DNA from 4 places in the Pseudacidovorax sp. DMC4 genome. Region 1 is predicted to be linked to each of the others. Evidence: predicted binding sites of a transcription regulator. Region 1 holds the regulator's gene; each other region holds the start of a gene.

Region 1 (7,477 bases):
CATCGTCGAAGACGAAGAGGTCGAGCACGATGTTGGTGTCGATGACCACGGCGGTCACTTCGGGTTGCGCAGCGGCATCCACCTCGGCACCGCCCGCAGCCGACGAGACCGGCCCGCCCATGTCCGCCGCCATGCGGCTCACCGCGCGCGTCCCTGACGCGGCGTCATGCCGCTGGCGCCGTGCGCGCCGAACCCGCCACCATGTCGAAGCGCAGCAGCCGGCATTCGATGGGGCCGTTCCACATCGGCACGCGGCGCGACTCCTTCAGGCGCATGCGCTGCGGCAGCTTCATGTCGGGCGTGAGCACCCAGGCCGTCCAGCCCGCGAAATTGCGCTTCCAGTGCGTGGCCAGTTGCGGGAAGAAGTCATCGCCGCCGTCGGCGCCCGATTCGGTCTGCGCCACCTCGCGCCCGCCCGGCCCGCGCCGCCCCGCGTTGGCGCCGGCGACGCCGCCCACGGCGATGCGCTCGCCATACGGCGGGTTGAGCAGGATCACGCCGCCGCCCTCGACCGGGGGCATGCGCTGCAGCGCGTCACCGCCGCGCAGTTGCAGCCGGTCGGCCACGCCGGCGCGCTCGGCATTGCGCTGCGCGAAGTCGACCATGCGGTGCGACACGTCGCTGCCAAAGACCCGCACCGAGCCCGCAGCGCGCGCGTCGGCGGGAGCCAGCGCCTCCTCGCGCATCGCGCGCCAGAGTTCGGCGCGGTGCAGCAGCAGCGCCTCGAAGCCGAAGCGCCGCGAGGCACCGGCCGGCACGCCGGCGGCCAGGAGCGCGGCCTCGATGGGAATGGTGCCGCTGCCGCAGCAGGGGTCGTACAGCGGCTGGTCGGAGACGGCACCGGTCTCCGGATCCCACCAGCCGCTGGCGGCCAGCATGGCCGCAGCCAGGGTCTCCTTGAGCGGAGCGTCGCCCTTGTCCACGCGCCAGCCGCGCTTGAACAGCGGCTCGCCGCTGGTGTCGATGTAGAGCGTGACCTCTTCGGCCGTCAGGTGGGCGAAGACGCGCACGTCGGGAAAGCGCGTCTCCACGCTGGGCCGCACGCCGCCGGCGCGGGCGCGGAAGCGGTCGGCGATGGCGTCCTTGATCTTGAGCGTGGCGAAGTTGAGGCTCTGGAGCGGGCTGCCCTGCGCCGTGAGCTCGACCTTGAAGGTCTGGCGCGGCTGGAACCACATCTCCCAGGCGATGCCCGAGGCGGCTTCGTACAGGTCGGCCTCGCTGCGATAGGGCCGGTGCGCCAGCTGCACCAGCACCCGCTGCGCCAGCCGGCTCTTGAGGTTGAGCGCCTGCACGTCGCGCCAGGCGCCCATCACCCGCACACCGCCGCGCAGCACCCGCAGGTCGTCGCCGCTGCGGCCGGTGATGGCATGCACCTCGGCGGCCAGGAGGTCTTCCACGCCGGCGGCGCAGGGCAGGAAAAGGATCAGTTCGTTCACGGCTTCGTCGTCCGAAAAAATGAGGTGGCCGGCCACCGCGATTCGCCGGCACGCCGATCGGAAGCCCCGGCCCGCGCACGGGCCAGGAACGCGGCGGCTCTTTAAAGCGCCTTGCGCAGGTTGGCCGGCGCGATGCGCAGCGCCTCACGGTACTTGGCCACCGTGCGGCGGGCGCATTCGATGCCCTGCTCCTTGAGCATGTCCGAGATCTGGCTGTCCGACAGCGGCTTCTTGACGTTCTCCGAGCCCACGAACTGCTTGATCAGCGCCCGCACGGCCGTGCTGGACGCATTGCCGCCCGTCTCGGTGCCCAGGGCCGAGCCGAAGAAATACTTCAGCTCCACCGTGCCGAAGGGCGTGGACATGTACTTGGCAGTGGTCACCCGGCTGATGGTCGACTCGTGCAGGCCCAGTTCGTCGGCGATCTCGCGCAGCACCAGCGGGCGCATGGCCAGCTCGCCGTGGATGAAGAAGTTCTTCTGCCGCTCCACGATGGCGTTGGACACGCGCAGGATGGTGTCGAAGCGCTGCTGGATGTTCTTGATGAACCAGCGCGCCTCCTGCAACCGCTGGCTCAGGGCCTGGCTGCCCTCGCCCTTGTGCGACTTGAGCGCGCCGGCATAGATGTCGTGCACGCGCAGCCGCGGCATCACGTCGGGGTTGAGCTGCACGCGGAACTTGATGTTGCTGCCGCGCCCGCTGCGGGTGACGATGACGTCGGGCACGATCACGTGCCGCTCCACATCGACGAAGCGCCGCCCGGGCTTGGGCTCCAGCCGCGCGATCAGTTGCGACGCCTGGCGCACCAGGTCCTCGTTGCTGCGGGTGAGCACGGCCAGGCGCTTGAAGTCGCGCTTGGCCAGAAGGTCCATGGGCTGCTTGCAGATGGCCAGGGCGACCTTGCGGACCTGGTCTTCCTCGTCGCTGTCGTCCGCGTCGGCGCCGGCGCGCAGCTGGATGGCCAGGCATTCGCCCAGGTCGCGCGCGCCCACGCCCAGCGGGTCCAGGCTCTGCAGCAGGCCCAGCGCCACCTGGAAGTGGTGGATCAACTCGTCGAACTCGTCGTTGTCGTCGCCGGCCAGGGCCGAGGCCAGGGCCGGGAGCGAATCCTCCAGGTAGCCGTCGTCGTTGAGCGATTCGATCAGGAAGCGCAGCGCGGCCGAGTCCTCGGGCGTGAGGCGCAGCGACAGCGCCTGGCGGTGCAGGTGGGCCTGCAGCGACTCCTGGCTGCGCGCCAGCTCGGTGGCGTCGGCGCGCTCGTCGTCGTCCTGGCTGCTGCTGTTGTTGCGCGCCGGGGCGTCGCCGCCCCATTCGCTGTCGTCGGGCGAGAACTCCACGGTGCCGTCGCCGTCCCAGTCGGGCTCGGCGTCGACGCTCTCGGTGGCGGGCGCGTCGGCCTCTGCCACGGCGGTGTCGCTGCTGCTGCTCGACGTGCTGCTGGCGCTGGCCGTCGCGGCGTAGTCGGTGCCGTCCTCGCGCTCGTCGCGGGGCACCGGGGCGTCGGCCGCCTCCAGGCCGAACTCCTCGCGCGGCGCCTCCTCGGTCAGACGCTCCAGGAAGGGGTTGTCGTCGAGCATCTGCTCGACCTCCTGGCTCAGCTCCAGCGTCGAGAGCTGCAGCAGCCGGATCGACTGCTGCAGCTGGGGCGTGAGCGCCAGATGCTGCGAGACGCGCAGCGACAGGCCCTGCTTCATGGCCGGCCTCCCACGGATTGCGCAACCATGGGCAGCACAGGAGAGATGCCGGTAGGACGGAACGCGGAAACAGGCACCCTGGCTACATCCGGAAGTGTTCGCCCAGGTACACGCGGCGCACCTCGGCGTTGTCGACGATCTCGGAGGGCGTGCCCTGCGCCAGCACCTGGCCGTCGCTGATGATGAAGGCGTGGTCGCAGATGCCCAGCGTCTCGCGCACGTTGTGGTCGGTAATCAGCACGCCGATGCCGCGCTCCTTGAGGAAGCTGATGATCCGCTGGATCTCGATCACGGCGATGGGGTCGATGCCGGCGAAGGGCTCGTCCAGCAGGATGAAGCGCGGCTGCGTGGCCAGCGCACGGGCGATCTCCACCCGGCGCCGCTCGCCGCCCGACAGGGCCAGGGCGGGTGAGTCGCGCAGGTGGTCGACGCGCAGGTCGGCCAGCAGCTCGGACAGGCGCTGCTCGATGCGATCGCGCGAGAGGGGCGCCATGCGGCCGCGGGCATCGGCTTCTTCCTGCAGTTCGAGTACGGCGCGCACGTTCTCCTGCACCGTCAGCTTGCGGAAGATCGACGCCTCCTGCGGCAGGTACGACAGGCCCATGCGCGCCCGGCGGTGGATGGGCATGTGCTCCACGGCCTCGCCGTCGATGCTGATCTGGCCAGCATCGGCCCGCACCAGGCCGACGATCATGTAGAAGGACGTGGTCTTGCCGGCGCCGTTGGGGCCCAGCAGGCCGACGACCTCGCCCTTCTGCACGTCGAGCGAGACGTTCTTGACCACCTTGCGGCTGCCGTAGCTCTTCTGCAGGCCACGCGCCTGCAGCCGGCTGCCGCCCGCCGGCACCGCGACGCTCACCGGCTGCCCCCGTTCTGGCCCGACAGCGAGCCGCTCTGGCGCAGCGGCGCGCCGGTGCGCGGGCCGGGGGCCGGCACCTGCGTGGGCTCGGTGCTGCGCGGCGACAGGATGGCCCGCACGCGGCCGCCCGGCTGCTGGGTGCCGCCCGGCGGCGGCGGGGCGCCATTGACGGTGAAGGTGTCGTTGGTCTGGTTGTAGGTGATCAGCGGGCCGGAGGTCTCGTCGGTGACGGTGGTGCCGGTCAGCCGGCGCATGACGGCGCGACGGATGAACTTGACGGTGTCGGCGCGGCCGTCGTACTCGATGACCTCGCCCTCGCCCTCGATCCACTCGTCGTTGCCGCCATCGCGGCGCTGCTTGAAGTAGCCGCGCTGGCCCGGGTCGGCGGTGACCACGCCGTACTGGTAGCCCTCCGGGTCCTGCCGGACCTCGACGCGGGTGCCGCGGATGAGCAGCGTGCCCTTGGTGACCACCACCCGACCCGTGAAGATGCTGGTCTGCTTCAGGTCGTCATAGCGCAGCGAGTCGGCCTCGATGTTCATCGGCTGGTTGCGGTCGGCCTTCTCGGCCTGGGCCGCGGCGGCCAGGCCCAGCGCGGCCACGAGGACCATGGCACGGCCGAGGCGGCGCCAGGGAAGGGAGATCGTGGAGTGCGAGGGATGGGTCATAAAGGCACGGAACTTGCTCTTGATTGTAGGCCCGGCTTTGTCTCAAACCGGCGGCCGCGGTGAATGTCCCGCGCTTGCATTCCGGTAGCGCGCACCGTCGGCAGGGCGCGCGGCACACCCGCAATGAAAAGGCCCGCCGAAGCGGGCCGGGGCGCTGGGGCGGGGCGTCGGCTCAGCCCTTGCGCGATTCGGCCGCCAGGGCCTCCACGATCTGCAGGGCGCGGTCGAGCGAACCGGCCAAGTCGCCGTCCACATAGTAGCGGCCGGCCACCCCGAAGGCGGGCACGCCGGCCACCTGGTAGGCCTCGGTCATCTGGCTGGCACGCTTGGCCTTGCCGGCGACGCCGAAGGACTTGAAGGTTTCCTCGAACTTCTTGGCGTCCAGGCCAGGCTGCTTGCCGGCCCACTCGATCACGGCGGCGTCGCCGAAGATGCGTTGGCGGTCGACGTGGATGGCCTGGAAGATCTTCATCTGGAACTCGTCGACCTTGCCCATGGCCTCGAGCGTGTAGTAGAGCTTCTGCTTGGTCTCGACGTCGTTGCCCACGAAGGGCACCGGGATGCGGCGGAAGGCCACGTAGGGCTGCAGCTTCTTGATCCAGGGTTCGAGCTTGGGCTCGAAGGCAGCGCAGTGTGGGCAGTTGTACGAGAAGAACTCGGCCACCTCGACCTTGCCGGCCGGCGCATCGACCGGGGCCGGCTTGCCCAGCGTCACGTAGTCCTTGCCGGCCTTGAAGGCGGAGGCGGGGGTCTGGGCATGGGCCGCCAGGGGGGCCAGGGGGGCCAGCGTCACGGCCGCGGCGGCCAGCGAAAAGTCACGACGTTTCAAGCGATTTCTCCAACAGGGATGCAGACACAGAGCACGTCGGGCGGCAGCGAGTTCCGGCGATCTGCCGCGCCCGACGGCAACAGGGCAAGGCACTCAGCGCTGGACGCGCACCAGGGCGGCGTCGAAGCCGGCGCCGTCCAGTCGTTCCTTCAGCCGGTCAGCGTCGTCCTTCTTGCTGTACGGACCCGCGCGCACCCGGAAGACGGGACGGCCGGCCTGCTCACGCTCGGTGACGCGCACCTCCACGCCCATCAGCGAGAGCTTGGCGCGCTGGGCCTCGGCGTCGTCGCTGGTGCGGAAGGCACCCGCCTGCACGAAGTACACGAAGGGGTCGGACGCCGCATCGCCGCCGCTGGCGGGCAGGCCGGCGCGCGCGCGGGCCAGGTCGCCCAGCGGATCGGCCGAGGGCGGCGGATTGGCTGCCTGCGGCGCGCGCGGCATGGCCGGCGTGACGGCCGTCGGCGGCGTGGCGGCCTGGGGCGGGGTGCCAGGCTGGGCGGCGATGGCCGGCACCGGCGGGGCGGTGGTCACGGGCGGATTGCCGCCGGCCGGCGCACCCGGCGTGGCCGGCGGCTTGGACGGCTGCTTGCCATACAGCGGCGAATTGGGGTCCCAGTCGCGGTTCTTGCGGGCCTCGGCCTCGTCCTGCTCGGCGGCGCGGGGCTGGGTCTTGGTCATGAACGGGATCGGCACCTTGGTGACGTACACCGCCACGCCGAGCGCCACGCCCAGGCCGAGCACGAGCCCGACGATGAGGCCGATGGCGAAATTGCCCTGTTGTCTGGATCTCATGGATTGCCTTGCTGCTGCAGCGCCACCGGCGCGCCGGGGTGGGATTGTGCGGGCTCTCACATCTTGCGCGGCGCGCTGACGCCCAGCACCGACAGGCCGTTGGCCAGCACCTGCGCGCAGGCGGCGACCAGCGCCAGGCGGGCGCGCTTGGTGGGCACGTCGTCCACCAGGATGCGCTCGGCGTCGTAATAGCTGTGGTACGCCGCGGCCAGTTCGCGCAGGTAGAAGGTGACGTCGTGCGGCGCGAAGTCGCGCGCGGCGGCGGCCAGCATCTCAGGGTATTTGGCCAGCAGCAGCATCAGCGGCTGGGCGGCCTCGGTGGCCAGCGGCGCCAGTTCGGTGCCCTTGAGCGCCGCGGCGTCCACGCCTTCCCTGTCCAGCACCGAGCAGATGCGCGCATGGGCGTACTGCACGTAGAAGACCGGGTTGTCGTTGTTCTGAGCCACGGCCAGGTCGACGTCGAAGGTGTATTCGGTGTCGGGCTTGCGGCTGAGCAGGAAGAAGCGCACGGCGTCGGTGCTGGTCCATTCGATCAGGTCGCGCAGCGTGACGTAGCTGCCGGCGCGCTTGCTGATCTTGACCTCCTGGCCGCCGCGCACCACGCGCACCATGGTGTGCAGCACGTAGTCGGGGTAGCCCTCGGGAATGCCGACACCCGCCGCCTGCAGGCCGGCGCGCACCCGGGCGATGGTGCCGTGGTGGTCGGTGCCCTGGATGTTGACCACCTTGTGGAAGCCGCGCTCCCACTTGGCGATGTGATAGGCGACGTCGGGCACGAAATAGGTGTATGTGCCATCCTTCTTGCGCATGACCCGGTCCTTGTCGTCGCCGTAGTCGGTGGAGCGCAGCCACAGGGCGCCGTCCTGCTCGTAGGTCTTGCCGGCCTCGATCAGCTTGTTCACCGTCGCCTCGACCCGGCCGCTGGTGTACAGGCTGGACTCCAGGTAGTACTGGTCGAAGCGCAGCTTGAAGGCCTGCAGGTCCTTGTCCTGCTCGTTGCGCAGGTAGGCGACGGCGAACTGGCGGATGTTCTCGGTGTCGTTGACGTCGCCGTTGGCGGTGAATTCGCGGTCGTCGGCGCGGACGGTCTTCTTCGCCAGGAAGTCGTCGGCGATGTCCTGGATGTAGTCGCCGTTGTAGAAGGCCTTGCTGGCGGGGTTGTCAGGGTCGGTGGGCCAGCAGTCGTCGCCCGGCTTGAA
Region 2 (7,477 bases), on a different contig from region 1:
GGCCTCAGGCAGTGCCGGACGGACGGCTCACTCCACGCCTTCGGCGTGCGCCTTGGCCCACACGGCCTTGCTGATGCGCTGGGTGATGCCGGCCGGGCTGGAATCGAACACCCGCTGCGCGGCCAGCAGCGCGCCCTGGGCGATGGCCGCCTGCTCGTGGGTCAGGGGCAGCCGGCCCGCCACATGCGTGGCACCCGGCACGGCACGCAGGATGGCCTGCCGGTTGGGGTGGTCGAGGATCTCGACCAGGTGCTCGGCCTCGCGCACCCCGTCCAGGCAGACCCAGCCATCGATCACTTCGACCTTGCGGCCGTCTTCCGTGGTCTTGACCCACACGCGTTCGGGTTCGGACATGGGCGATCCTCGATTCGGTGAAGAAGTGAAGCCAGGCGCCAGGCCGGCCGCGAAGGCCGGCCGGCGTCCTCAGCGGATGATGTCGTAGCTGTAGTCCGTCTTGCCCGGCACGATGGTGTTCGCGTCCAGGGTCTCGAAGAACTCGTCCAGCAGCATCACCAGCGTGCGCAGCGCACCGTCGTAGCCCCAGGTGGGATAGCGGTGGTAGTGGTGGCGGTCGAAGATCGGGAAGGTCATGCGCACCAGCGGCGTCTTGGTGTCGCGCTCCAGGTACTTGCCGTAGGTGTTGCCGATCAGGAAGTCCACCGGCTCGGTGAACAGCAGCGAGCGCATGTGCCACAGGTCGCGCTTGGGATAGACCTTGCAGTTGGCACCGTAGGGCGAGGCGTCGAACAGCGCCTGCACCTTGGCGGCCCAGTCGTCGTTGCCGTTGGTGGCCAGCACGTGGGCCGGCTCGGCGCCCAGTTCCAGCAGGAAACGGGTGGTGCCCAGCATCTGGTCAGGATCTCCGTACAGCGCGAAGCGCTTGCCGTGCAGGTGGGCCTGGCTGTCGGCCATGGCGTCCACCAGCTGGCCGCGCTCCTTCTCCAGCTCGGCCGGGATCGGCTTGCCGGTCAGGCGCGAGATGGCCATCAGGAATTCGTCGGTGCCGGCCACGCCCATGGGGGCATTGAGCACCACGACTTCCTGGCCGTGCTCGGCGATGAACTTGGAGGTCTTCTCGCAGCAGTATTCCTGGAAGACGATGGTCGCCTTGGCGTGCAGTGCGGCCTCGACCTCTTCCTTGGTGGTGCCGCCCTCGTACATGCGGAACTCGCCGTCGGTGGGCGTGTTCCAGGTCTCGGATGGGTCGCAGATGATGTTCGCCTTCACGCCGAACAGGCTGAAGATGCGACGGATCTCCTTCATGTTGCCCACGACGAAGCCGTCGAAGCCGCCGATGAAGTTGATGCTGTCGTTGGGCACGCGCTCCAGCTTGGGCGCCGTGCCGGCCTTGCCGTCCCAGAAGTGCTTGAGGATGCCCAGCAGCGCGTTGTCGTAGCCGGTGATGTGGCTGCCGACGAAGGCCGGGGTGTGCGCGAAGGGCACGTCGTAGGCCTCGGGCACGCTGCCCTTCTGCTTGCTGTTCTTGATGAAGGCGTCCAGGTCGTCGCCGATCACTTCCGCCATGCAGGTGGTGCTGACGGCGATCATCTCGGGCTTGTACAGGTTATAGGCGTTGGCCAGGCCGTCGATCATGTTGTTCAGGCCGCCGAACACCGCCGCGTCCTCGGTCATCGAGGAACTGACGCAGGAGGTGGGCTCCTTGAAGTGGCGGCTGAAGTGGCTGCGGTAGTAGGCCACGCAGCCCTGCGAGCCGTGCACGAACGACAGCGTCTTGTGGAAGCCGTTGGCCACATACACCGCACCCAGCGGCTGGCAGGCCTTGGCCGGATTGACGGTCAGCGAATCGCGGGCGAAGTTCTTCTCTTTGTAGTCCTCGGTCTTGGTCCACTCGATGACCTGCTTGATCTTGTCGTCGGGGTGGTTGAACTCGAACTCTTCCTTCTTGCGTTTGAAGATGTCCTGGTATTCCGGCTCGCGGAACAGCAGTTCGTGGTCGAGGATCTTGTCGGCGGATTGGGGCATGGCGGGCTCCGATGGAAAAGAGGTCGTGGGGCGGCTCGGACGGCCCGCGCACGGGGTGCGCGCGGGCCGCGGCGTTGCGCAGGCGGGGATCAGGACTTCCAGGGCGCCTTGGTCAGGCCCCAGATCGGCGAGCTGATCGCCATGTCCATGTCGCGGGCGAAGATGGCGAAGCCGTCATAGCCGTGGTAGGGGCCCGAGTAGTCCCAGCTGTGCATCTGGCGGAAGGGCACGCCCATCTTCTGGAAGACGTACTTCTCCTTGATGCCGGAGCCGATCAGGTCGGGCTTGATCTTGTCGACGAAGTGCTCGAACTCGTAGCCGGTCACGTCGTCGTAGATCAGCGTGCTGTCCTTGATGTAGTGCGTGGTGCGCTGGTAGTCGTCGTTGTGGCCGAACTCGTAGCCGGTGCCCACCACGTCCATGCCCAGGTCCTCGTAGGCGCCGATCACGTGGCGCGGACGCAGGCCGCCCACGTACAGCATGACCTTCTTGCCCTGCAGGCGCGGCTTGTAGCGCGCGATGACGGCATCCATCAGCGGACGGTACTTGGCGATGACCTTCTCGGCGTTGGCCTTGATGGTGTCGTCGAAGTGGCTGGCGATCTCGCGCAGGCTCTTCTCGATCATCGTGGGGCCGAAGAAGTTGTACTCCACCCATGGGATGCCGTACTTCTCTTCCATGTGCCGGCTGATGTAGTTCATCGAGCGGTAGCAGTGCAGCACGTTGAGCTTGGCGCGGGGCGTGTTCTCCAGCTCGGCGATGGTGCCGTCGCCCGACCACTGGGCGATCACGCGCAGGCCGATCTCTTCCAGCAGGATGCGGCTGGACCAGGCATCGCCGCCGATGTTGTAGTCACCGATGATGGCCACGTCGTAGGGCGTGGAGACGAAGTCGGGCCGCTTGTCGGGGTCGGCCTTGTCGAACACCCAGTCGCGGATGGCGTCGTTGGCCAGGTGGTGGCCCAGCGACTGGCTCACGCCACGGAAGCCTTCGCAGCGCACGGGCACGATGGTGTGGCCTTCGTACTCCTTGCTCTTCTTCTTGCTGACGGCCTCGATGTCGTCGCCGATCAGGCCGATGGGGCATTCGGACTGGATCGAGATGCCCTTGTTCAGCGGGAACAGCTCTTGGATCTCGTCGATGATCTTGTCGAGCTTCTTGTCGCCGCCGAAGACGATGTCCTTCTCCTGGAAGTCGGAGGTGAACTGCATCGTGACGAAGGTGTCCACGCCGGTGACGCCGATGTAGTAGTTGCGGCGCGCGGCCCAGCTGTACTGGCCGCAGCCCACCGGGCCGTGGCTGATGTGGATCATGTCCTTGATCGGGCCCCAGACCACGCCCTTGGAGCCGGCGTAGGCGCAGCCGCGGATGGTCATCACGCCCGGCAGGGATTTGATGTTGGACTTCACGCCGCAGTCGGGCTTGCCTTCTTCGAAGGTGCCCAGGTGCTTGGCGCGCCGCTTGGCCATCTTCTCGGGATAGGCCTTCAGCACTTCATCGATCAGGGCCTTGTTCGCGGCCTTGCGCTCTTCAACGGTGGCGGTCATGGGGGATGCTCCGTAAGGATGGGAAGGGGGCGGCGCCGGGCCCCGCCGCGCGGGGCCCGGGCTTGCACGCCTGGAATCAGGCGGCCAGTTCGGCCGCGGCCTTGCCGACCTGCGACTCGTCGATCTGCTTCATGATCCCGTGCTCCATCAGCAGGTCTTCCAGCTGGTCCATGGTGATGGGCGTGGGGATGGTGCCGTTGCCGGCGTTGTTGTGGACCTTGCGGGCCAGCTGGCGGTATTCCTCGGCCTGCTTGGACTCGGGTGCGTACTCGATCACCGTCATGCGGCGCAGCTCGGCGTGCTGCACGATGTTGTCGCGCGGCACGAAGTGGATGAGCCGGCTGCCCAGCATCTTGGCCAGCGACTCGGCCAGTTCCAGTTCCTTGTCGGTCTGGCGCTCGTTGCACACCAGGCCGCCCAGGCGGACGCCGCCGCTGTTGGCGTACTTCAGGATGCCCTTGGAGATGTTGTTGGCCGCGTACATGGCCATCATCTCGCCGGACATGACGATGTAGATCTCCTGCGCCTTGTTCTCGCGGATGGGCATGGCGAAGCCGCCGCACACCACGTCGCCGAGCACGTCGTAGGAGACGTAGTCCACGCCGTCATAGGCGCCGTTCTCTTCGAGGAAGTTGATCGAGGTGATCACGCCGCGGCCGGCGCAGCCGACGCCCGGCTCCGGGCCACCGGACTCCACGCAGCGGATGTCCTTGTAGCCGATCTTCATCACGTCCTCGAGCTCCAGGTCCTCCACCGAACCGGCTTCCGCCGCCAGCGAGAGGATGGTGTCCTGGGCCTTGGCGTGCAGGATCAGGCGGGTGGAGTCGGCCTTGGGATCGCAGCCGACGATCAGGATCTTCTGGCCCAGCTCGGTGAGCGCGGCCAGCGTGTTCTGGGAGGTGGTGGACTTGCCGATGCCGCCCTTGCCGTAGAAGGCGATTTGCCGAAGTTTGGACATTGCGATTACTCCAGTGAGAGTGAAGGGTTGAAAGGTTGCGTTGCAGAAAGCCGCGCCCATGTCAGCCTGTCGTGGTCCTGCTGTAGCTCTTCTTGTCGGGGTCACGCATCGGCCGGACTTGTGTCCGCGCACCCCCTCTTCGCAGCTTCCATGCCATGCCCCTTCGACCGGCATGGAATCCCTCCGAAAGTCCACTCTCCAGAGGGAGAAAGGCCCATTCGCCCCCTGCGTCGGCGGCCGACGCGGGGCTTGTACGGTTCGCGACAAACCCTGCATCGCGCGTCGCGAAAACGGCGGCGTTGCGCCGCACACCGCCCAGCAGCCTGTCGCATTTGGCTGCCTTGTCGCGCGCCAGGGCGCTGGTACGCCGATTGCAGAACGCAGACCATGACCCCGTCCATTCCCACGGCCCCGTCGCCGCACAACACGCACTACGAGCGCCTGGGCGGCGATGCAGCCATCGCGCGGCTGGTGGAGGCCTTCTACCGCCACATGGACACCTCGCCCGGCGCGCAGCGAATCCGCGCCATGCACGAGCCCGACCTGAGCGCGACGAAGGCGGTGCTGGTGCTCTACCTGCGCGAATGGCTGGGCGGCCCCAAGGACTATTCCGCCCGGCGCGGCCATCCGCGGCTGCGCATGCGGCACGCCGGCTTCGCCATCGGCGCGGCGGAGCGCGACGCCTGGCTGGCCTGCATGCAGGCCGCCCTGCAGGCCGTGGGGGCCGACGCCGCGCTGCAGGCCGAGCTGATGGCCGCCTTCTTCAAGACCGCCGACTGGATGCGCAACACCGACACCCGGACCGCGCCCCAGCACCCCCTTTCCCTCACCACCCTCAAGGAAGCCCCATGACCGCCACGGCCACCCAGACCGAGATCCAGGACACCGCCTTCGCGCGCCTCGAAGCCGAAGGCCGCCTGCTGAACCCGGTGCTCAAGGCGCCCACCCACAAGCTGGGCCGCTTCGGCTTCCGCGGCGAACTGGCGCTGCGCTTCTCGGCCAAGCTGGCCGACGAGGCCCGCCCGCCCGAGCTGACCTGCGACCAGGTGATGGCCGTGGCCACCACCGGCGACAAGCACCTGCCCTTCTTCTGCGGCTGGCTGCTGTCCTTCGAGTCGCTCAAGGACGTGGCCGAGACGCTGGGCGACACGCTCAGCGCCGGCGGCAAGTACTTCCTCTTCTGCGACAACATCGACCTGTCGAAGAAGTACCAGGTGCCCTACAAGGGCGCCATGTTCTACGTGCTGCCCATCCTGGAGAACACGGTCTACAACGAGATGCTGGAACTGCTCTACCTGGAGAAGGGCGACCTCAAGAAGAAGGACACCGCCGGCAAGCTCGACGCCGTGGCCGATGCCGCGCTGAAGTTCGACGTCACCTTCGACACCATCACCTACGCCGAGGGCCTGGCGCTGATGGGGCCGGTGCGCAACCCCAACGAGAACCGGCCGGTCTGAACCCGCACGGCACCGCCATGCCTGCCCCGCTTCCTGCCCACGGGCCCTGCGTCCTCGCGGACGAGGCGCCCATCGCCCGCCTGCATCCGCGGCGGGCCGGGTCTGCCTCCGTCGCTGCGCTGTCCAACTGGCTTGCGCAGCAGGGCTTTCCAGGCCCCTTCGCGCGCGCCGAGGACGGCGAGACCGCCCTCATGCGCGCCGCCTGGCTGGGCGACGCGTCGGCCACCGCCGTCCTGCTGGGCCGCGGCGTGCCGGTGGATGCCGAGGACGACCAGGGCCGCACCGCCCTCTGGTACGCCTGCCTGCAGGGCTGGCCCGCCACCATCGTGCAGTTGCTGGAGGCCGGGGCCGACATCGACCACGCGGACGACGACGGCCTCACCTGCCTGATGCAGGCCGCCGCCAGCGGCCGCGCCGAGCTGATGGCCCTGCTGCGCCGGATGGGCGCCAGCGCCGTACCCTGCGCGCCCGATGGCCGAGCCGCGGCGGACATGGCGGCCGACCGCGCGCGCGAGCTGCTGCGCCATGCGCGGCGGCTGAGCGCCTGAAGACCCTGCGCGCGAGACACCCATGCCCCTCCTGGCCTACCACGCGCGCACCAAGCACCGGCCGCAGCGCTATGCGGCCGGCCCCGAGACGCTGGACTGGGACGCGCAGCCCGACCCCTTCCGCCGCTATGCCGGCGCCCCGCAGGTGGCGCTGCCGCTGCCCGCCGCCCGGCGGCAAACGCCCTGGGCCGCGCTCTTCGCGCCCGGCGCCCTCCCGCCCGCCGCTCCCACGCTGGAGAGCCTGGGCCTGCTCTTCGAGCTGAGCCTGGCGCTGTCGGCCTGGAAGCAGGCCGGCCCTGACCGCTGGGCCGTGCGTTGCACACCCTCCAGCGGCAACCTGCATCCCACCGAGGGCTACCTGCTGGCGCGCGGCGTGGCGGGCCTGCCCGACGGCCTGCACCACTACACCCCCGAGCTGCATGCGCTGGAGCAGCGCGCCAGCCTGGCCGCTGCGCCCGGCACGGCCCCCGCCCTTGCGGTGGGCCTGTCCTCCATCCACTGGCGCGAAGCCTGGAAGTACGGCGAGCGCGCCTTCCGCTACTGCCAGCTCGATGTCGGCCATGCGCTGGGCGCCCTGCGCTACGCCGCCGCCCTGCTGGGCTGGCGCCTGCACGACCTGCGCCCCGGCCACGAGGCCATCGCCCGCTGCCTGGGCCTGGACCGGCCCGGGGACTTCGGCGACGCCGAGCTCGAAGAGCCCGAGCTGCTGCTGGCCCTGGACTTCGGCGCGCCGCTGGAAGCGCACTGGCACGGCCTGGACGACTGGCAGGGCCGCGCCAACCGGCTCGACGCGTACCCCATGTACCGCTGGCCCGTGATCGGCGAAGCCGCCCGCGCGTCGCGCGCGCAGGCCGCACCGCCTGCGCCGACCGGCAAGGCCGCGCCAGACGCGGCAGTCCCTGCGCCGACCGCAGTGCAGAGGGCCCCGGCGGACGCCGAATCGCTGATCCGCCGTCGCCGCAGCGCGCAGCGCTTCGACCCTAC
Region 3 (7,477 bases), on a different contig from region 1:
CGATGGCCACCTTGTTGATGTCCGAGGTGCCGAAGATCATCAGGAACAGCGGGATCAGCGCAGACGAGGGCGTGGAGCGGAAGAAGTCGATCAGGAACTCCACGCTGCGGTAGGCCTTCTCGTTGCTGCCCAGCAGCACGCCCAGCGGCATGCCGACCGCCGCGGCGATCAGGAAGGCCTGCAGCGTGCGCCACACGGTGACCAGAAAGTCGTTCAGCAGCGGCCCGCCCGCCAGGCCCGTGACCAGGGTCTGGAAGGTGGCCAGCGGCGGCGGCAGCAGGATGGGCTTGATGAGGCCCAGCCGCACCACCAGGTCCCACAGCACGAACAGGGCAAGGGGCCCGATGGCCGGCAGCAGCTTGTTCCACACCGGCGGCCGGGGCAGCGCGGGCGCGACGTCGGTGGCGGGCGGCTTCCAGGCGCCCGCCGCGGCGGAGGATGGCGCGTTCATGGCACTCAGCCCCGGTAGAGCAGCCCGTCCACGGCCACCTTCTTCTCGAAGATGCCCTTCTCGGTGAACAGGTCGAAGAACTTCTGGAAGTACGCGATGTCGGCGGGCTTGAACTCGTCGTGCAGCATGTACGAGGCCAGCGGCACCTCGTTGGTGAGCGCACCCTCGATGGCGGTGTAGCCCTTCATGTACTGGCGCGCGTCGGCCGGGTTGTTGCGCACCAGCTCGATGCCGCGCTTGTAGGCGGCGATGTACTTCTTGGCGACGTCGGGGTTCTTCTTGATGAATTCGGTGGTCAGGCTGGCCGAGCCGCCGTGCCACGGGGCCATCGGGTCGCCCAGGATGTAGTGGGCCACCACGCCGGCTTCGAGCACGCGCGTGGTGCCGTTGAGCCGACCCACGGTGCCGGTGGGCTCCAGCGTGTAGACGGCGTCGATCTGGCCGGCGGCCAGGGCGGCCACATGCTGGCCGATGGGCAGCTCGGTGACGTTGATGACGCCCGCGCCGGCGCGCTCCAGCATGGTCTTGGCCAGCGTCACGTTCTGGATGCCGGGGCCCGAGGCCACGCGCTTGCCCTTGAGTTCGGCGACGCTCTTCACGGGGCTGTCCTTGGGCACCAGGAACTCCTCCAGCACGTACTTGGCGTTGCTGGGGTTGGTGCAGAAGATCTTGAACAGGCCGGGCTGCGCGATCTCGCCGATGCCCAGATTGGCGCTGCCGGTGCCGTTGGCGCTGCCGTCGGAACGGCCGGAGAGCATGGCCTCCATCACCTGCTGGGCGCCGGCGAACTTGAGCGGCTCCACGTCGAGGCCCGCTTCCTTGAAGTAGCCCTTCTCCACCGCGGCGAAGAAGGGCAGGCCCGCGGCCACCGGCCAGTAGCCGATGCGCAGCTTGGGCCCGCCCTGCGCACGCACGATGGCGGGCGCGGCCAGTGCGCCGAGGGCGGCACCGCCGGCCTGCAGCACATGGCGGCGGGAGGGACGGAAGGAGGGCGTTGGGCTCATGCGAAGACTCCTGCGAACGAACGAAAGGAAGGGCGGAATGAGAAAGGCGGGGCGCGAGGGCGCAGTGCGTTCAGGCGCCGCGCGAGGCGATGTAGGCACGCCAGCCGCCATGCGCACTGACGTCCTCGGCGCCCTGCAGCGCATGGGCCTCGCAGATGAAGCTGTGCACCCAGCGCCCATCGACCAGCTCGACGCTGCCCAGGCCCAGGGGTGGCGGGATCTGCGCCAGGAAGGCGCCGACCTCGGCGCGCGGCACGTTCCAGACCTCCAGGGCGATGGGCACGCCGCGGCCAGGCTCGCGCTGCAGGCCCGGCTTGGGCGGCGTGGTGCCAGGCAGCGCATACAGGCGGTAGTGCGGCGCGGTGGTGGTGGTCTCGACCAGCGTGGCGCCGCGCGCGATGAGCTGGTGGTTGAGCGGCATGCCCGTGAGGTGGGCACCGACCACGGCGATGGGCATGCCCTCGCCCTCGGCCAGCGGCGGCCAGACCATGGACTCGGCAGCCGGCAGCGGCCCGCCGGTGGCGCCCATCGGCAGGCCCGTGGCGTGATGGAAGCGCTGGCCCAGCTCGGCCAGGCGGAAGTCGCTGCCGCAGGGCCCGATGAAGGTCACGCCGAAGGGCAGTCCGTCGGGCCGGATGCTAGAAGGCACGGACAGCGCCGCGTAGTCCAGCAGGTTGACGAAGTTGGTGTAGTGGCCCAGCTCGCTGTTGCGTCGCACCGGCTCGGCGCGCATGGCGTCGAGCGTGCAGTGCGTCGGTGCGGTGGGCACCAGCAGCAGGTCGATGCCGGCCCACATGGCCGCGGCCTGCTGGCCGAGCGCATGCAGCTGGGTCTGCGCATCGACCAGGTCGGCGGCGTCGAAGCTGCGGCCACGCGCCAGGATGCCGCGCACCGGCTCGATCACCTCGGCCTCGTGCGCATCGAAGAAGGGCCGCACGGCGGCATAGCGCTCGGCCACCAGCGCGCTGTCGTAGAGCAGGCCGGCGGCGCGGGCCAGCGGCGTGTAGTCCACGGACACCGGTTCGCCGCCCAGCTCGCGCAGCTGCGCGACGGCCCGCTCGAAGGCGGCGGCGGCCAGGGCGTCGCCGTGGAACTCCAGCGGCTGCGGCACGCCGAAGCGGAAGGCCGGCGGCAGCGGCGTGCGGACCAGGTCGAGGCGCCGCGAGTACGGATCGCCCGCATCCGGCCCCATGGCGCAGGCCAGCACCCGGGCCGCCAGCGCCACGGTGGGCGCGAAGATGGAGACACAGTCCACGCTCTGCGCCGCCGGCACCACGCCCTTCGCGCTAATCAGGCCCTTGCTGGGCTTGAGGCCCACGATGTTGTTGAGCCCCGCCGGCACGCGGCCGGAGCCGGCGGTGTCGGTGCCCAGGGAGAAGTCCACCTGCCCGGTGGCCACCGCATAAGCCGAGCCGGAGCTGGAGCCGCCCGACACGTAGCGCGCATCGAAGCTGTTGGGCACCGCGCCGTAGGGCGAGCGGCTGCCGTTGAGGCCGCAGGCGAACTGGTCGAGGTTGGTCTTGCCGGCGACCGAGGCACCGGCATCGAGCAGGCGCTGCACCACGGTGGCGTGCGCGTCGGGTGCGTAGGCAAAGGCCGGACACGCGGCCGTGGTGGGCAGGCCGGCGACATCGATGTTGTCCTTGACGGCAAAGCGCAGGCCGCCCAACGGACCGCCCGCCGCACCGGCGATGGGCGTGGCCGGGCGGCTGATCCAGGCCGCTTCGGGCCGGCCATCCGGGGCAGGCTGCGGCGCGGGCACCTGGGCGGAACCCGCGGCCGCGAAGGGGCGGGTCAGGGCGTCGGGGGTAGAGGCTTCGTGCACCATGTTCAGGCATCCATTCTTGGATACATGATGTGATGCAAGCAGCGTGCCACCTGGATCGCCCGCCGGACGAGCATTCGGGCACCGGCAATGGTGAGATCGACGAGGCTGTGACACCGGTGCATCGCGCGGCACTGGACCGCAAATGGCGCATGCCAGCCTTGACAGGCACGTCATCACGAAACATCATTAGTTACATGAAACGCGACAGCCGCCTCTCTTCCGTCCTGCATGCGCTGCTGCACATGGCCGAGTACGACGGCCCCGTCACCTCCGAAACGCTGGCGCAGTGCCTGGGCACCAACCCGGTCGTCGTGCGACGCACCATGGCCTACCTGCGAGAGGCCGGCATCGTGAGTTCGGACCGCGGCCACGCCGGCGGGTGGCGCATCCAGGCCGACCTGCGCACCGTCACCCTGCGCCAGTTGCACGAAGCCCTGGGCGAGCCCGCCACCTTCGCCATCGGACACCGCAACGAAGCGCCGGCCTGCCTCGTCGAGCAGGCGGTGAATGCCGCGCTGGAAGACACCTTCGCCCAGGCCGAAGCGTTGCTGCTGCAGCGCTTCTCGGAAATCACTCTCGCCGATCTGGCGGCCGACTTCGCGCGCCGTCATGCAGCGGCTCGGCAGGAAAGGCCTTGATCATGGAATTCGACGTCATCGTCATCGGCGGCAGCTATTCAGGAATGGCGGCGACCCTTCAGTTGGTGCGGGCGCGCAAGACCGTGCTGGTGGTCGACGCGGGCGAGCGGCGCAATCGCTTCGCCAGCCACTCGCACGGGTTCCTTGGTCAGGATGGCGCGCCCCCGGCGGAGATCGCCGCCGAGGCACGCCGCCAGCTCGGCGCCTACCCCACGCTGACATGGCTCGATGGCCGGGCCGTAGCCCTCACAGGATGCGTGGACGCGTTCACGGTGACGGCATCCGACGGTCGCGCGCACCGCGCTCGGCGCATCCTGCTGGCCACCGGCGTGTCCGACCGGCTTCCTGACGTCGAAGGCCTTGCCGAGCGGTGGGGCCGGTCGGTCTTCCACTGTCCCTACTGCCATGGCTACGAACTCGACCAGGGCGGCATCGGCATCATCGCTGCAGGCCCCCTGTCGATCCACCAGGCCGAACTGCTCACCGAGTGGGGCCGCGTGACGCTGCTCGTCAACGGTGCGATGGCACTGGATCCGGCGTCGCGCGCGGCCTTGCAGCGCCGTGGCGTGACGATCGAGGAGGCCACCATCCGCTGCATCGAAGGACATGCCGACGTGGCGATGGCCGACGGACGCGTGCTTCGCTTTGCAGGCCTGTTCACGGCGTCACGAACCTCGCCGTCGAGTCCTTTGGCAGAGGCCATCGGCTGCGCGCTCGAAGAAACACCCATGGGCCTGCAGGTGCGCACGGATGCCGAGAACAAGACCTCGGTGGCGGGCGTGTTCGCCTGCGGCGACGTGGCGCGCATGCCACATTCGGTTTCCCTGGCCGTGGGCCACGGCGCCATGGCCGGCGCCCAGGTCCATCGCTCGCTGGTCTGGCCCGATTCCCTGGCCCCGGCATAGAGGCAGGGACCTGCGATGACACCGTTCTCCGATCCCGCGGCTGTGTCGAGCTACGCGGAACGGACCGCGAGGATCGTGCCCGGACTGCGCGACCTGCACCGCATGACGGCTGTCTTGCTGGCCGAGGATGCGCCTCCGGACGCACGCATGCTGGTGCTGGGCGCGGGCGGCGGCCTGGAACTGAAGGCCCTGGCCGAGTTGCAGCCGGCCTGGCACTTCGACGGCGTCGATCCTTCCCCCGAAATGCTCGCGCTCGCCCGCGCAACCCTGGGCGCCTCCGCACCCCATGTGCGCTTGCACGAGGGCTACATCGACAGCGCGCCAATGGGGCCCTTCGATGGCGCGGCCTGCCTGCTGACGTTGCACTTTCTGACCGCGGATGAACGCCTGCGCACCTTGAAGCAGATGCACACGCGGCTCCGGCCGGGGGCACCCCTGGTGGTCGCACATCACAGCTTCGCCCGGGAGGACCACGCGGCTGGCCGATGGCTGGCGCGCAACGCGGCATTTGCGGTGGCCTCCGGCGTGCCCACCGCCCAGGCCCATGGCAGCATCAATGCGTTCAAGCAGCGGCTGCCGGTGTTGTCGCCAGAAGAGGATGCGGCATTGCTGCGCGCGGCCGGCTTCGAGGACGTCGAGCAGTTTTACGGCGCATTCACCTTCAGGGGCTGGGTAGCCCGCAGGACCTGAAGCGCCGCGCGCCGACCCGCGGCTCCGGCCACGGGCGCCGGTCAAGCGCGCCGCAAGATGCCCGGCGCCTCCAGCACCAGCTTGCCCATGGCCTGCCCCGATTCGAGCCGCGCATGGGCCTGCGCCGCCTGGCGCAGATCGAAGACCTCGCTCACCCAGGGCCGCACCCGGCCGGCGGCCACCAGCGGCAGGGCCACGGCGCGCAGGCGCTCGGCGATCAGGGCCTTCTCGGGCAGCGGCAGCGGGCGCAGCAGCGAGCCGGTGATGCGCAGTTCCTTGGCCAGGATGGGCCGCAGGGGCGCCACGAAGTCGGCGCCCTCGCCCGGCGACAGATGCACCAGCCGGCCGCGGCGTGCGAGCACCTGCACATTGCGCGCGGCATGCGTGGCACCGGCCATGTCCAGCACCACGTCCACGCCCCGGCCCCCGGTCCAGTCCAGCGCGGACTGCACCCAGTCCTGCGTCCGGTAGTTGAATGCGGCCGCAGCGCCCAGGGTCCGCGCCTCGGCCACCTTGGCGTCGCTGCCGCAGGTCACCGCCACCCGATGGCCCAACGCGGCCAGCAACTGCATGGCCAGGCTGCCGACGCCGCTGGTGCCGCCATGGATCAGCACCGTCTCGCCCGGCCCCAGCGCCGCGACGCCGAAGAAGTTGTGCCAGACGGTGAAGAGCGCCTCGGGCAGCGCGGCGGCATCGCGCAGGCCCAGACCTACCGGCACGGCGAAGGCGAGCGCGGCGGGCGCCACCACCCGCGTGGCATAGCCACCGCCATCCACCAGGGCGCACACGGCGTCGCCCACGCGCAGCGGGCCGGCCCGGGCGCCGGCCCAGCGCACGGTACCGCTGACCTCCAGGCCGGGCACGTCGCTGTGCGCGGGCGTGGGACCGCGGCGGCGCTGGTTGCAGTCGTGCCGGTTGACGCCGGCCCAGGCCACGTCGATCAGCACCTCGTCGGGCCCCGGCGCAGGCAGGGCCAGGCCGGGCGTCCAGCGCAGCACTTCCGGGCCACCGGGCGCGGTGATGACGAGGCCGTCGGCGAGCAGGTCGGGCCCGGCGGGGGGCATTGCGTCCGTCGCCTTCAATCCAGCTTCACGCCCGCGGCGCGCACCACCTTGCCCCACATGGCGCGATCGGCCTGGATGAAGGCGGTGAATTCGGCGGGCGTGTTGCAGCGCAGCTCACCGCCGTAGTCGCGCCACTTCTTGGCCAGCTCAGGCGACTGGCAGACCTTGGCCATGGCGGCGCTCAGCTTCTCCAGGATGGCGGGCGCCGTGCCGGCCGGCGCGAGCAGCCCCTGCCAGGCGATGGGCGTGTAGTCGGGCAGGCCCTGCTCGGCGAAGGTCGGCACGTTGGGAAAGCTCGGATGCCGCTCGCGGCCGGTGATGGCCAGCAGCTTGAGCTTGCCGGCCTGCACGTTGGTGGCCGCCGCAGGCAGGCCGTCGAACATCAGCTGGATCTGCCCTGCCAGCAGGTCGGCGTAGGGGCTGTTGCTGTTGTAGGGCACCAGGTTCGACTTCACGCCCGCCACGCTGTTGAACCACACGGCCGACAGGTGCGAATAGCTGCCGATGCCCTGCGTGGCCACGGTGACCGAATCGGGCTTGGCCTTGAGCTGGGCGACCAGCTCGCGCGCGTCCTTGGCCGGCACCGACGGCGTGGCGATCAGCCCCGTGTTGAGCACGCCCAGCAGGCTGATGGGCGCGAAGTCGCGCTCGGCATTGAAGGGCAGCTTGCCGTAGAGGTGCGGCACGACCGACAGCGAGCTGGTGGTGCCGATGTAGAGCGAGTAGCCGTCGTTGGCGGCCTTGGCCGCCACCTCGGTGCCAATGATGTTGGAGGCACCCGGACGGTTCTCCACATAGAAGGACTGGCCCAGGATCTTGGTCAGCTCCGCGGCCAGCTCGCGGGCATTGGCGTCGGGGCCGCTGCCCGCGGGGAAGGGGGCAATGATGCGCACCGGC
Region 4 (7,477 bases), on a different contig from region 1:
CCCGGCTTCGGCGCGGCCTGGGCGGCCTGGGTGGCCGACGTGGAGGTCAACCGCCGGACCGGCGAGGTGCATGTGCGCCGCGTGGTCGTCGGCCACGATGCGGGTCTGACGGTCAACCCGGCCGGCGTCGAGCACCAGGTGCACGGCAATGTCATCCAGACCACCAGCCGCGCGCTGAAGGAGGAGGTGCGCTTCGCGCCTGCCCCGCAGCCGGCCGGCGTCGGCAAGCCGCCGGTCCCGGTGAAGGCCCCGCTGCCCGGCATGCCGCCAGCCGGCGTGGTCGCCACGCGCGAATGGGGCAGTTATCCGATCCTGCACTTCCGCGAGGTGCCGGTCATCGAGGTGCTGCAGATGCCGCGCCCCGGCGAGTCGCCGCTGGGTGCGGGCGAGTCGGCGTCGGTGCCGGGCACGGCGGCCATCGCCAATGCCATCTTCGATGCGACGGGCGTGCGTCTGCGCGAGCCGCCGTTCACGCCGGAGAAGGTGCTGGCGGCGCTGTCTTCACTCCTTCCCCCGCTGGGGGAGGGCGGGGGTGGGGGCCAGTCCACCACGCCGTCGCCTGATCGAGCGCCGCAGCCCCCATCCCAGCCTTCCCCCAGCGGGGGAAGGAGCCAGACCCTCGCCCCGCGTCGCAAAGGTTGGCCGGCCCTCATTGCCGGCCTGCTCGTCGGCGCCATCGGCGCGGTGGCGGGCCTGCTCGGCTGGCGGCCGGCCATCGCGCCCGTCAATTTCAGCGCACCCGCCTACAGCGCCCAGACCATCGAACGCGGCCGCCAACTGGCCGCGGCCGGCGACTGCGCCGTCTGCCACACGGCCGACGGCGGCCTGCCGAATGCCGGTGGCCGGGCCATGCACACCCCCTTCGGCACGATCCACACGACCAACCTCACGCCCGATGCCGAGACGGGCCTGGGCCGCTGGTCCTTCACCGCCTTCCAGCGCGCGATGCGTGAGGGAATCTCGCGCGACGGCCGCCACCTGTACCCGGCCTTCCCGTACACCGCCTTCGCCAAGACCAGCGACGACGACCTGCAGGCGCTCTACGCCTACTTCATGTCCCTGCCGCCGGTGAAGGCCGGCGCGCGCGAGGATGGCGGTCCGGCCCTCATGCCGGCCAACGACCTGCGCTTCCCCTTCAACCTGCGCCCGCTCATGGCCGGCTGGAACGGCCTGTTCCACGACCCCACGCCCTACCAGCCCGTCGCCGGCCAGAGCGCCGAATGGAACCGCGGCGCCTACCTGGTCAACGGCCTGGGCCACTGCGCCGCCTGCCACAGCCCACGCAACACCTTGGGTGCGGAGAAAGCCGGCGCTGACTTCCTGTCCGGCGCGCTGATCGACGGCTGGGAGGCGCCGGCCCTCACGGCCCGCTCCACCAACGCCGTGCCCTGGGATGCGGACAGCCTCTACGCCTACCTGCGCCACGGCCATTCGCCGCGGCACGGCATCGCGGGCGGGCCCATGGCCGAGGTCGTCCACGGGCTGCAGGAGCTGCCCGACACCGACGTGCGTGCCATGGCCACCTACCTGGCCAGCTTCAACCCGGCGCCCGCGGCCGATCCGCAGGCCATCGCCACGCAGGCGGTGCAGCGTGCCGTGGCCGGGCAGGGTGCGTTGCTGGGCGCGCCCCAGCGCATGTTCGAGTCGGCCTGCGCCGCCTGCCACCACGACGGCGACGGCCCCACGCTGCTGGGCGCCAACGTGCCGCTGGCCCTCAACAGCCAGCTCACCAGCACCCGGCCCGACAACCTGATCCGCACCATCCTCGACGGCGTGCGCACGCCGCCCACGCGGGACATCGGCTTCATGCCCGCCTTCCGCGACGCGCTGGACGATGCGCAGGTCGCCGAGCTGGCGGGCTACATGCGCGCCCGCTTCGCCCCGCAGGCGCCGGCCTGGGCCGACCTGCCCGCGCAGGTGGCGCGGGTGCGGGCGGCGCCGGGGCATGGCGCGCCGGCCGGGCACTGACGCCGGCCGGATCAGGGCGCCGCGCTCAGCGTGCGCCGGTATTGCATCGCCTCGCCCACGTGCAGGGCGCCGATGGTCTCGGCACCTGCCAGGTCGGCGATGGTGCGGGCCACCCGCAAGGCGCGGTGCGTGGCCCGTGCGCTCCAGCCCAGGCGCGTGGCCGCCTTCTGCAGGAAGGCGAGGGCGGCGGCATCGGCGCCGGCATGGGCATCAAGCGCCTGGCCGGCCAGGGCCTGGTTGGCACTGCCCTGGCGCTGCAGCGCGATGGCGCGCGCCGCGGCCACGCGTTCGCGTACGGCGGCGCTCGACTCGCCGGCGGGGGCGCCCAGCAGCTCCCGCGGGTCGATGGCCTGCACGTCCACATGCAGGTCGATGCGGTCCAGCAGCGGGCCGCTGATGCGCGCCTGGTAGCGCGCCACCTGGTCGGGCGAGCAGCGACAGGCATGCAGGCGCGAGCCCAGATGGCCGCAGGGACAGGGGTTCATCGCCGCCACCAGCTGGAAGCGCGCCGGGAACTGCGCCCGCCGCGCGGCCCGAACGATGGAGATGGTGCCGGTCTCCAGCGGCTCGCGCAGCGCCTCCAGGGCGGCGCGGGGGAATTCGGGCAGCTCGTCCAGGAAGAGCACGCCGTGGTGCGCCAGCGAGATCTCGCCCGGCCGCGGTGGCGAGCCGCCGCCCACCAGCGCCACCGCACTCGCCGTGTGATGCGGGCTGGCCACCACCCGCTGCATGAAGCGCTGCGGGTCGAAGCGACCGGCCAGGCTGGCGATGGCGGCGCTCTCCAGCGCCTCCTGCACGTCCATCGGTGGCAGCAGGCCGGCCAGCCGCTGCGCCAGCATCGACTTGCCGGCGCCGGGTGGGCCGACCATCAGCAGGCTGTGGCCGCCGGCGGCCGCGATCTCCAGCGCGCGGCGGGCGGCGGCCTGGCCCTTCACGTCCGCCAGGTCCGGTCCGTCGGGCGCATGACCGGCCAGCTCTGGCGGAACCATGCGCACCCAGCCCGGGCCGTCTTCCACCTGCGCCAGCGTGTCGGGCGGCAGGAAGGGGCGCACCACATCGAGCAGGTGCGCCGCGCCATAGACCGCGGCGCCGGGGACCAGCGCGGCCTCCCGCGCGCTGGCCAGTGGCAGCACCAGGACGGGGCGTGGCGACGGGCCCTCGGCCGCCAGCGCGGTGGCCAGGGCGCCGCGCACGGGGCGCAGGTCACCCGAAAGCGACAGCTCACCCGCGAATTCGTGGCCCGCGAGTCGCGCCCCATCGATCTGCCCGCTCGCCGCGAGGATGCCCAGTGCGATGGGCAGGTCGAAGCGGCCGGAATCCTTCGGCAGGTCGGCCGGCGCCAGGTTCACCGTGATGCGGCGGTCGTGCGGAAAGGCCAGCCCCGAGTTCTGGATGGCGGAGCGGACCCGCTCGCGGGCCTCCTTGACCTCCACATCGGCCAATCCGACCAGCGTGAAGCTGGGCAGGCCATTGGCCAGATGCACCTCGACGGTGACTGGCGCCGATTCAAGCGCCACCAAAGCGCGCGTCTGCACCAAAGAAAGGCTCATCGCTCATCTTCTCCCTGATTTGGTGCGTTGCACCGATCCTGTTTCATGCATTGAACAGGAGCCCGGCCCCTGCATGAAGCGCTCGCGAATTTTTCTTGTGGGGGTGTGGAGCACTTCACATGCGTAGGACGCGGCTGTCTTTTGGCACGCTCCCTGCTTTGAGGGGAACTCCAACGAACACCACTTGCGAGGAGTTACCCGATGAAGATCCGTCCGGCCACGATCAAGACGGCAACGATTGCCTTCTGCCTGGCTGCTGCCGCCGGTGCGGCCAGCGCCCAGACGGCGCCCGCCGCTGCCCCCGAGGCCTCGCCCATCACTGCCAACATCTCGCTGACCACCAACTACAAGTTCCGGGGCCAGGACCAGGACGTCATCGGCAACAACGGCTACTACAAGACCAAGGCCCTCAAGCCCGCCATCCAGGGCGGCTTTGACTACGCCCACGAAAGCGGCTTCTACGTCGGCAACTGGAACTCCAGCGTCAACTGGCTCGCCGGCAATTCCATCGAGAGCGACATCTACGGCGGCTACAAGTTCAAGGCCGGCCCCTTCGACCTCGACTTCGGTGCCCTGACCTACATCTACCCGGGCAACCGCAACGGCAACACCACCGAGCTGTACGGCGCCGCCACCTGGAGCGACGACGCCATCGGCTCGTTCACCGTCAAGTACTCCAGCACCGTCTCCAAGGACTACTTCGGCTTCGCCAGCAACCGCACCACGGGCTGGAAGGGCCGCGGCACCGGCTATCTGAACGTGTCGTACAGCAAGGCCGTGCTGCCCAACCTGACGCTCAAGGCCGCCGTGGGCTACACGCACCTGTCCAGCGACATCCGCCGCAACACGCCCTACAAGAGCTACGTCGACTACAACGTGGGTGCCACCTACGACTTCGGTGGCGGCCTGAGCCTGACGGGCGCCATCGTGGGTGCCAACAAGAAGGATGCCTACCAGGCCACCACCGCCGTCTACGACTACAGCGCCATCGGCCTGGGCACCTTCACCTACAGCGAGTCGCCCAACAAGGCACGCTTCATCGCCACGCTGACCAAGACCTTCTGAGGTCGCGCCAGCCAGCCGACAGGTGGGCGCGGCGGCTGCCGCGCCCGGTTCATCCCAGAGGAGAGAAATCGTGAAGCTGATCACAGCCATCATCAAACCCTTCAAGCTCGACGAGGTGCGCGAGGCCCTTTCCGCCATCGGCGTGCAGGGCATCACCGTGACCGAGGTGAAGGGCTTCGGCCGCCAGAAGGGCCACACCGAGCTCTACCGCGGTGCCGAATACGTCGTCGACTTCCTGCCCAAGGTCAAGATCGAGGCGGCGGTTGCCGACGAGCTGGTCGACCGCGTCATCGAGGCCGTGGAAAGCGCTGCGCGCACCGGCAAGATCGGCGACGGCAAGATCTTCGTGTTCAACCTGGAGCAGGTCGTCCGCATCCGCACGGGTGAGACCGGCCGCGAGGCGCTCTAAACCGACGCAGCAGAAGAAGGCACAAGAAAGACCAAGATGAAGAAGTTCCTTGTATCCCTGGCGCTCGGCCTGAGCGTCCTTACGGCTGGCGTGTCCAGCTTCGCGCAGGCGCCCGCCGCCAGCACCGAGGCCCCGGCGGCGTCCGCGCCGGCCGCCGCTGCGCCTGCAGCCGCCGCTCCGGCCGCGCCCGCCGCCGCAGCACCCGCTGCAGCACCGGCCGATGCCGCCGCTGCTGCCGCACCTGCTCCCAAGATCGACAAGGGCGACGTGGCCTGGATGCTGGTGTCCACGCTGCTCGTGATCCTGATGACCGTCCCCGGCCTGGCCCTGTTCTACGGCGGCCTGGTGCGCAGCAAGAACATGCTCAGCGTGCTGATGCAGGTGTTCGTCACCTTCTCGCTGATCGTCGTGCTGTGGTGCATCTATGGCTACAGCCTGGCCTTCACCGAGGGCAACGCCTTCATCGGCGGCTTCGACCGGCTGTTCATGAAGGGCATCTTCGACCCGGCCACCGGCGCCTTCGCGCCCGGCGCGACCTTCAGCAAGGGCGTCTACATCCCCGAGCTGCTGTTCGCCGCCTTCCAGGCCACCTTCGCCGGCATCACCTGCTGCCTGATCGTGGGTGCCTTCGCCGAGCGTGCCAAGTTCTCCGGCGTGCTGGTGTTCATGGTGATCTGGTTCACCTTCAGCTACACCCCGCTGGCCCACATGGTCTGGTTCTGGATGGGTCCGGACGCCTACACCGCCGCCGACGTGGTGGACGCCACCAACGCCAAGGCCGGCCTGATCTGGCAATGGGGCGCGCTCGACTTCGCGGGCGGCACCGTGGTGCACATCAACGCCGCCGTCGCCGGTCTGGTGGGTGCCTACGTGATCGGCAAGCGCATCGGTTTCGGCAAGGAAGCCTTCACGCCGCACTCGCTGACGCTGACCATGGTCGGTGCCTCGCTGCTGTGGGTGGGCTGGTTCGGCTTCAACGCCGGCTCGGCCCTGGAAGCCGGCAACAGCGCCGTGCTCGCCTTCATCAACACCTTCTCCGCCACCGCCGCCGCCGTGCTGGCCTGGTCGCTGGGTGAAGCGCTGCACAAGGGCAAGGCCTCGATGCTGGGCGCCGCCTCCGGCGCCGTCGCCGGCCTGGTGGCCATCACCCCGGCCGCCGGCAACGTGGGCCTGATGGGTGCCATCGTCATGGGCTTCATCGCCGGCTTCGCCTGCCTGTGGGGCGTGTCGGGCCTCAAGCGCCTGCTCGGCGCCGACGACTCGCTGGACGTGTTCGGCGTGCACGGCGTGGGCGGCATCGTGGGTGCCCTGCTGACCGGCGTGTTCAACACCCAGGCGCTGGGCGGCCCCGGCCTGGTGACCGACTGGGTCACGGCCACCGTCGGCTCCAACGGCATTGGCGCCCAGGTCTGGATCCAGCTCAAGGGCGTGCTGCTGACCATCGTCTGGTCGGCCGTGGTCTCCTTCATCGCCTACAAGATCGCCGACCTGACCGTGGGTCTGCGTGTGAGCGAAGAGGAAGAGCGCGAAGGCCTCGACATCACCGCCCACGGCGAGACGGCCTACAACCGCTGATCGACCACCGCCGCCACTTCGCCGCACCGAGGGCGGCGTGGCGGACGAAAGAATGTTTTAGCGAGAGTCTCCTTTGGATGTTCGGCCCGCAAGTGCTTCGGCATGAGCGGGCCATTTTTTTTGGGACCGGGCCCCGCAGGCCCCTGTGCCCTGCCACCAATAATCCGGCATGCCTGACCTCATCCCCCCCAACGATCCCCTGGGCTGGACGGCTCTGCCGGGCAGCGATAGCGCCCTGGGTGAATCGCCCTTCTGGCATCCGGACGAACGCGCGCTGTACTGGCTGGACATCCCGGGGCGGCAGGCGCTGCGCACCCGCGGCGACATCGCCAGCGGCCAGGCTGTCGTCGAGCGCTGGGCCTTGCCGCAGGAGCCGGGCTGCATGGCGCCGGCCCGCCGCGGCGGCCTGGTGATCGCGCTGCGCGACGGCATCTACCGGGCCCGCGAATGGGGCGGCGCGCTGCAGTGCATCGCCGCCTTCGACCATGACACGGCCACCATGCGCTTCAACGATGGCAAATGCGACCCCCAGGGGCGCCTGTGGGCCGGCACGCTGCAGGAGCCCAAGGACCGGCCGATCGCCGCGCTCTACTGCATCGATGCCCGCGGCGGCGGCGCGCCCCGCGTGCAGCGCATGGCCGGCGAGGCCATCACCGCCAACGGCCTGGTGCTGGTGCCCGAGCTGTCGCGTGTGTACTGGGCCGACACCAATGCCCATGCCGTGCGGCAGTACGACTGGGAGGCCGAGCCGCACGGGCTGGCGGGCGAGCGCCTGTTCCGCCAGTTCGATCCCAAGCCGGCCGGCTGGACCCCCGGCTCGGACCAGCCCTACGACGGCCGTCCGGACGGCGCGACGATGGACGCCGATGGCCGCTACTGGGTGGCCATGTTCGAGGGCGGCCAGTTGCAG

What was found. Region 1 encodes sigma-54, which starts transcription at its own class of promoters, with help from an activator protein. Its sites were predicted from a motif close to TGGCANGNAANCTGCTTT; they were not measured.
Region 2: nifH (nitrogenase iron protein) is a predicted target of sigma-54. The motif match lies at 4,627-4,644, and genes of this name have one in related genera.
Region 3: atzF (allophanate hydrolase) is a predicted target of sigma-54. The motif match lies at 3,315-3,332, and genes of this name have one in related genera.
Region 4: ACT54X_RS26370 (TorF family putative porin) is a predicted target of sigma-54. The motif match lies at 3,661-3,678, and genes of this name have one in related genera.

What each region holds. Positions count from the first base shown of each region.
Region 1 covers NZ_JBQUYR010000006.1:265,413-272,889, forward strand. The annotation lists gene ACT54X_RS13410 (PIN domain-containing protein) at 1-133, opposite strand, end outside; gene ACT54X_RS13415 (THUMP domain-containing class I SAM-dependent RNA methyltransferase) at 165-1,436, opposite strand; gene ACT54X_RS13420 (RNA polymerase factor sigma-54) at 1,538-3,130, opposite strand; gene lptB (LPS export ABC transporter ATP-binding protein) at 3,213-3,989, opposite strand; gene lptA (lipopolysaccharide transport periplasmic protein LptA) at 3,986-4,657, opposite strand; gene ACT54X_RS13435 (thiol:disulfide interchange protein DsbA/DsbL) at 4,830-5,486, opposite strand; gene ACT54X_RS13440 (SPOR domain-containing protein) at 5,580-6,278, opposite strand; gene argS (arginine--tRNA ligase) at 6,335-7,477, opposite strand, start outside.
Region 2 covers NZ_JBQUYR010000014.1:98,757-106,233, forward strand. The annotation lists gene ACT54X_RS23120 (hypothetical protein) at 28-354, opposite strand; gene nifK (nitrogenase molybdenum-iron protein subunit beta) at 424-1,983, opposite strand; gene nifD (nitrogenase molybdenum-iron protein alpha chain) at 2,073-3,530, opposite strand; gene nifH (nitrogenase iron protein) at 3,607-4,488, opposite strand; gene ACT54X_RS23140 (group II truncated hemoglobin) at 4,876-5,340, shown strand; gene ACT54X_RS23145 (hypothetical protein) at 5,337-5,945, shown strand; gene ACT54X_RS23150 (ankyrin repeat domain-containing protein) at 5,963-6,493, shown strand; gene ACT54X_RS23155 (nitroreductase family protein) at 6,516-7,477, shown strand, end outside.
Region 3 covers NZ_JBQUYR010000013.1:93,352-100,828, reverse strand. The annotation lists gene ACT54X_RS22185 (ABC transporter permease) at 1-451, opposite strand, end outside; gene ACT54X_RS22180 (ABC transporter substrate-binding protein) at 457-1,455, opposite strand; gene atzF (allophanate hydrolase) at 1,526-3,283, opposite strand; gene ACT54X_RS22170 (Rrf2 family transcriptional regulator) at 3,478-3,921, shown strand; gene ACT54X_RS22165 (NAD(P)/FAD-dependent oxidoreductase) at 3,924-4,826, shown strand; gene ACT54X_RS22160 (class I SAM-dependent methyltransferase) at 4,842-5,516, shown strand; gene ACT54X_RS22155 (NAD(P)H-quinone oxidoreductase) at 5,558-6,580, opposite strand; gene ACT54X_RS22150 (Bug family tripartite tricarboxylate transporter substrate binding protein) at 6,595-7,477, opposite strand, start outside.
Region 4 covers NZ_JBQUYR010000018.1:130,739-138,215, reverse strand. The annotation lists gene ACT54X_RS26380 (molybdopterin cofactor-binding domain-containing protein) at 1-1,968, shown strand, start outside; gene ACT54X_RS26375 (YifB family Mg chelatase-like AAA ATPase) at 1,980-3,518, opposite strand; gene ACT54X_RS26370 (TorF family putative porin) at 3,726-4,583, shown strand; gene glnK (P-II family nitrogen regulator) at 4,654-4,992, shown strand; gene ACT54X_RS26360 (ammonium transporter) at 5,029-6,567, shown strand; gene ACT54X_RS26355 (SMP-30/gluconolactonase/LRE family protein) at 6,737-7,477, shown strand, end outside.